2 regions of the Cerasibacillus sp. genome follow, and region 1 is predicted to be linked to the other one. Evidence: riboswitches for the same ligand, from Rfam matches in the RefSeq annotation. Region 1 holds a riboswitch; the other holds the start of a gene.

What was found. A riboswitch is a leader RNA that binds a small molecule or an ion and turns the genes downstream of it on or off. The one in region 1 is predicted to bind FMN.
Region 2: linked by a shared signal. The riboswitch ahead of VIG73_RS13240 (ECF transporter S component) and the one ahead of ribD (bifunctional diaminohydroxyphosphoribosylaminopyrimidine deaminase/5-amino-6-(5-phosphoribosylamino)uracil reductase RibD) in region 1 are both predicted to bind FMN.

What each region holds. Positions count from the first base shown of each region.
Region 1 is NZ_DATBTY010000043.1:11,141-14,568, forward strand. Features, by position in the region: gene VIG73_RS08675 (GNAT family protein) at 1-32, opposite strand, end outside; gene VIG73_RS08680 (DUF1259 domain-containing protein) at 336-731, opposite strand; FMN riboswitch at 1,480-1,623, shown strand; gene ribD (bifunctional diaminohydroxyphosphoribosylaminopyrimidine deaminase/5-amino-6-(5-phosphoribosylamino)uracil reductase RibD) at 1,850-2,965, shown strand; gene ribE (riboflavin synthase) at 2,946-3,428, shown strand, end outside.
Region 2 is NZ_DATBTY010000073.1:254,115-257,542, reverse strand. Features, by position in the region: gene VIG73_RS13250 (1,4-dihydroxy-2-naphthoate polyprenyltransferase) at 1-774, shown strand, start outside; gene VIG73_RS13245 (hotdog fold thioesterase) at 789-1,181, shown strand; gene VIG73_RS13240 (ECF transporter S component) at 1,232-1,816, opposite strand; FMN riboswitch at 1,983-2,121, opposite strand; gene VIG73_RS13235 (S8 family serine peptidase) at 2,324-3,428, opposite strand, start outside.

The DNA.
Region 1 (3,428 bases):
TATAATCTATTGGTGTATAGCTCTATTGACAATACTTTTACCTCCAAAAATGTTATTTATATGGATTAAAAATATTGTTATCTGCGCATCGTTCAGTCCCTTCAAGTTAATCTCCGCTAATTATACAGGAAATTTACGTTTTAATAAATAAACAATTATTAATTGGATAATCTGTAGTTTGATATTGGTGAGCGTTAGAAAATGAATCCGAAGTAAGTATCCTTGGCTTATTTCCAGCGGCTACTCCATGCTTGACACTAACTATGTAATAAGCGAAGGCAGTATCATGGGGGGCGCAGAAAAAAAGCTCCCTAAATAGAGAGCTATACTATACGCTAAAACAATCCTGCATCTCTAGCAGCTTCAATACTATCTCTAGCGAAATCAAATGGATCCCCTACATTTTCCCAATGCATATACATTAATCTCGGTTCATCAAATAACCAATGATTATGGAGGGCTGTAACTATGATCCCTCTCTCTCGGAGTTCAGAAATAAAAGGATTAATTTCTTCTTGAAGAATAACTGTTTCTCCTAAATTTAAGGTGTCGCCACATATACTATTTTCAAATGACAGGGCAAATGGTAGAGACAAAGGAGATTGTGTTCTTCTGTTTAATATCGTCGCATCAATATCCCTAAGCCGTGATACAGCACATACATCATCAGTAGATGCTAAAATTGATCCACCTATTATTTCAGCTAATCTCGCACAACAGCATGATTCCATACTTTATCACCTCCATACGTTACTTATAAGGTATGTAAGAAGTAAATGCCTGTTTGGATGATAAAGCTAAATGGTAAAAAATAGGTTAGTAGCTTGAATGATAAGAATCTATTTTGCATTATATTGATTTAGATTAGGAAAAAAGAAGTAGTAGAATCATACAAGGTTATTTCTCTCTTTATAAATCATGCCAATTATACAGTTAGGTGTAACGGATAGCTGAATTTTAAAATACACTTATAATCAATGCCGATGATAATATTTAAGCTGATGGCAAAATAGTTGGACTGGTTAAACGGTTTATTCATATTTTCGTAAGAGAAATATTGAATCACAATGGCTAAGCTGAATAAAGATAAGTAAGAAATAAGATAGATGTTTCCCCTTTCAGTAATTTATTATGAATAAATGATTGGTAAGAAAATAATAACTTGATGCCCCCTAATCGAGTTTCGTTTCGATTATAGATTTAACAGGATATTTTAAAACTATTCTATAATTACTGCACCCCATAATTGTCTTGTGAACTATTAATAGATTAGCATTTCACCCGATGCGACCTCGTTAAAAAATAGAAAGAGACAACGAGTGAGAGCCAGCCACCACTCGATACAAACTAGACTTAGATTAGCAACTAATAACGTGAAGAACACCACCAAAAAATGCCGTAGAACCACAAATTCCAAAATCTAAATCTCTTGCCAATTCTACATACTTCCGTTATCATGATCATGTAATAGAATATTAGTTTTTCTTTCGGGGCAGGGTGAGATTCCCGACCGGCGGTGATGAAGCGAAGGCTTCTTAGTCCGTGACCCGAGTGCTTGTTGCATTCGGTGGATCTGGTGTAACTCCAGAACCGACAGTATAGTCTGGATGGGAGAAAGAATTGGAGCGCGTATGAAACGTGAGGTATCTCCGTGGCTAAAACCAAGCTATTTACTTGGTTTATTTGGGTATGCTTGTAGCCTTTGAATATAAGTGCTATGCAAACCCTATATGACCTTTTCGGATATACCCATGTTATTCCTAGTTTTCCTTAAATTCTGACTCTATGCCCCTGAAGCAATTTCAGGGGCTTTTTTGATGGGAAAAAATAAAAAATGGAGGTGATCATGGTGGACGATAAAACATATATGCAATTGGCACTGAAATTGGCTGAACAAACACTCGGCCAGACGAGCCCGAATCCAGTTGTTGGAGCGGTAGTCGTGAATAAAGGGCAAATTGTCGGAATGGGTGCCCATTTAAAAAGGGGAGAGGCCCATGCGGAAGTTGTAGCTCTTGATATGGCTGGTGAAAAAGCTAAAGATGCGACATTATATGTCACATTAGAGCCCTGTAGTCATTACGGAAAAACGCCGCCTTGCACGAATAAAATAATCGATAGTGGTGTTGAGCGGGTTGTTATTGCAACATTTGATCCGAATGAAAATGTGCATGGAAAAGGTGTGAAGTGCCTTAAACAAGCTGGGATTGATGTCACGGTTGGCATTTTGGAAAAGGAAGCACGGGATTTAAATCGTTTCTTCTTCCATTACATCCAAACGAAAAAACCATATGTCACGTTAAAAGCCGCCATGAGCCTCGATGGAAAAACAGCTACCAAAACGGGTGACAGTCAATGGATTACAAGTGAACAAGCTCGGCGTGATGTGCATCAGCTTAGAAAACAGCATGATGCGATTTTAGTCGGTGTTGGGACCGTTTTAAAAGATAATCCGAGTTTAACAGCACGATATCCAGACACGGGTCATCACCCGATACGAATTATTTTAGATACACATTTATTAACGCCAATTGGTCGCCATGTAATAACAGACCGTCAAGCGGAGACATGGATTTTTGTTGGTGAACATGTAACGAACCAGGAAATAGCTCGTTTTGAGCGTTTTCCACAAGTCAAGATTATCCGACTTCCAACAGAAAAATTAGAACTTAAAGATGTCCTTTCATATCTCGGTAAAAAAGAGATGACGAGCGTTTTTGTTGAAGGTGGTTCAGAAATTCATGGGAGTTTTCTACAAGAAGAGCTATTTAATCAAGTGATTATGTATATCGCACCGAAACTAATTGGTGGCAGACATGCTTACACAGTTTTTGCGGGTGAAGGTTTTTCAGCGATGGAGGATGTTACAGATTTACAATTGATAGATATTGAGAAAATAGGAAGCGATATCAAAATCATTGCCGAACGAAAAGGAGAGGATCACGTTGTTTACAGGGATCGTTGAAGAAGTCGGTACAATTAAACGTCTGACTAAGGAGTCGCCACATGCTTGGGAGCTCACGATTCAAGCTGCACATATTTTAGAAGATGTGCAGCTTGGTGACAGCATTAGCGTGAATGGGATTTGTTTGACGGTTACTTCGTTTGATACAAGGCATTTTACTGTTGATGTCATGCCAGAAACTGTACGCTCAACTTCATTTCAGTCATTAGGGCACGGGTCTCAAGTTAATTTAGAGCGGGCTATGTCTGGCAATGGACGCTTTGGTGGTCATTTCGTTTCTGGCCATATCGATGGTGTCGGGAAAATTATCAAGCGTTCGCCCGTTGAAAATGCCATCTATTATGACATTAAAGTACCAGAACAGTGGATGACATATATCGTACCTAAAGGTTCAATTGCTGTTGATGGGACAAGTTTAACGGTATTTGCGACTGGAAAAGATTCATTTCAAATATCACTCATT
Region 2 (3,428 bases), on a different contig from region 1:
TTGTTTTTAGCCATGCTCATTGCTTCAATCTTAATTCAATCCGCAACAAATATGTTTAATGAGTATTATGATTATGTTCGCGGGCTTGACCATGAAGGTTCAGTCGGTATCGGTGGAACAATCGTTAGAGATGGTGTAGCACCGAAAACGATTTTGAATCTAGCGCTTACCTTTTTCGGTATCGCGATCTTGCTAGGGATTTATATTTCCTATGCTTCAAGCTGGTGGGTTGCTGTCATCGGTGTAATCGGAATGATTATTGGTTATTTATATACTGGTGGTCCCATCCCTATTGCTTACACACCTTTTGGAGAACTTTTTTCTGGGGTATTAATGGGAACAGTCATTATCGGTATTAGCTATTATATTCAAACATTAACAATTACATTAAACGTAATCTATATTTCAATTCCTGTCGCAATCTTTATCGGTGCGATTCTCATGGCAAACAATATACGAGACTTAGATAATGATAAAGAAAGTGGCAGACATACTTTAGCTATTTTACTCGGTCGAAAACAAGCCATCCAATTCCTAGGATTATTATTTCTAATCGCTTATGCTCTAACGGCTATCTTTATTGTAAATGGTATTTTGCCTAGATGGTCAGTCATTACCTTTTTAAGTATGTTTAAAGCTTTTGATGTAATAAATAAATTCCAAGGAAAATCAGAACCGATTGAAATGATGCCTGCAATGGTAGCTACAGGGCAAACGAATACAATCTATGGTTTCCTACTAGGCATATCGTTATTATTAGAGAAACTGATCTAAAAAGAGGGATATCTTTGAACATTGATGATACAGTTATCAAGTTATTAGGCATTGAAATCAAGTCTTCAGATAAAGAAAAAGTACAACTGACCATGCCCGTCGATGAGAGAACGCGTCAACCAGCTGGATTCTTACATGGTGGTGCAAGCGTCTTACTTGCTGAAACAGCTGCCAGTCTGGGCTCATATTTAAATATTGACCCCGAAAAACAACATGTATTCGGTCTCGAGATTAATGCTAATCACATTAAAAGCAAACGTGAAGGCTATGTTATGGCTACAGCCACTCCTCTACATCTAGGACGCTCAACGATGGTTTGGGAGATAAATATTACGGATGAAGATGAACAGTTAATTTGTGTTTCTCGTTGTACAATCGGGGTTGTACCGAGGAAAGTTCGTTTATAATCAACATATATAGGAGAGCCTGCTCCAAGAAAAGGAGCAGGCTCTTTATTTTATGATAAAGCATGTTGTTTTTTCTCAATCCATTGACGCATTTTTAGAAACACAGGAACAAATACGAGTCCGACAATAATACCTTTAAGAATATTGAATGGAAGAATACCAAATAATACAGCAGCACGCTTAACGTGAGCAAGTGCCATGTCCTCCATCCCCATAAACATCGCATAGATCGGTAAAATGACAAGATAATTTAATACACTCATGGCGACTGCCATAATGATTGTACCAGCGACAAGACCAGTCACAATGCTTTTTGTCCCTTTATAACGATGATAGAGAACAGCTACTGGTACGATAAAAAGAACCCCAGCTAAGAAGTTAGCTGTAACACCGACTGGTTCGCCGCCTCCAATTGAAAGATATAATAAGTTTTTTATTCCTTCAACAATCACCCCAGCCATTGGTGAAAAAATCAATGCCGCAATTAAGGCAGGAACCTCACTAAAATCAATTTTTAAATAAGCTGGTAAAAATGGGAGTGGGAAGTTCAGGAAAAATAGTAACAGTGATATTGTTCCCAATATGGATAAAATCGTTAATTTAACTAGTTTTGATGATTTCACATTTGTTTGCATCATCAACTACCTCCTTCATCTATTTATCGATTCACATCTCGTATGATGAAGGATTTAGCCTTGGACAATTTTCCATTCAAAAAACCCTAAAGCCTAATCGGGGCTTTAGGGTAAACATTGTCATAGGAAATGAAGGCACAAACTGCACCTGTTTTGTCTTCAAGCTACTCATCTTCTCCCATCCAGACTTTAACTGTCGGTTCTGGATTCACACCAGATCAGCCACTATTTTAGTGGGTCACGGACTTCGAACATAATTATTCGTTACCGTCGGTCGGGAATTGCACCCTGCCCCGAAGATGGAATCGATATATTATTGTATGATTATAATAACTTAAATGTGCTGAAATAGCAAGTATAGAAGTTTTTACGGGTTTTTCATTCCTTCATTTATGCTAGTTTAGGATACCTTATGATGAAATTGGACAACAATTACCAACAAGAAAAAAATAGGTATAAAAAAAGGCTTCCCATAAACTGCTAGGGAAGCCTTTATGACTGATTGGTTTATTCTACGTTAATGAATAGTTTACCTTCAGCCTTCTTACGTGATTCATTACCAAATGAATCTTTTACCTTAACTTCAATCTGCCCACCATTTGCTTGAACGCCTTTTGGCACAGTCCAGTAACCGACATATTTACCTGGTGATACTTCCATCATCGGTAATTCAACTGGGTTATCTGTAGAAGATAAGTTTGCCAATGGTAAATAAACTGCAAACGTTGCATTTAGATCAGGAGCACTTTCGAATTCTATTTTAATACTATCTCCTGACTCAAGATACTTATCTTCGCTTGGCGTTAAATTAATGATTTCAGGTGCATCATATTGAGCGTATAGTGTAACTGTTTTCGTAGTTGTATTACCAGCTAAGTCAACAGCAACAACTTCAATTTCATTAGCACCATTATCTAGTAAAATACGTTTAGCGAATGTACCGTTATCATTGATCTTCGTCTTCTGACCATTAACGGTTACTGAATCAAGGTTTTCGTCTGCAACACTTCCTTCAACGGTAACTGTTTCACGATTCGTCTTATCATTATTTCTTGGACTATCAATCGACAGTTCTGGGTTAACCGTATCTAAAGTAACTGTTACAGTTTCAGATTCACCCGTTTTTCCACCATTTTGAATAGAAACAGCTTTGAATTCGTTCACACCTTCTGTTAATTCCATATCAAAGCTAAATGTTCCATTCTCACCAATATCAGCGGAACCAACTTCTTCTCCATTATTTAGTAATTGAATCGTTGTTGTCGGTGAAGCTGTTCCTTCAATTGTCATGTTTGCTTCATTAGTTACAAATGATTCGGCAGGTGTTGTAATAACAGGTGTATCTACTTCATATGCCACTCGTGCACGAATCATATAGTTACCCTCATCCGCTGGAGATTTTGACCAATTACCACTAACGTATTGATAGCTTCTTCCAGCATTTGCACTACTTTCATCAGTAGCAAGACCAGGAGCATAAGGATTGTCACGTGTCTGAATGTAGACCATGTAGAAGTCTCCATTTACGATAATATTATGCTCTCTTAGATCAACGACTGTCCATTCACCATTTCTTAATGCCTCTGCATCAATTGGTCCAACTAGTTTCTTA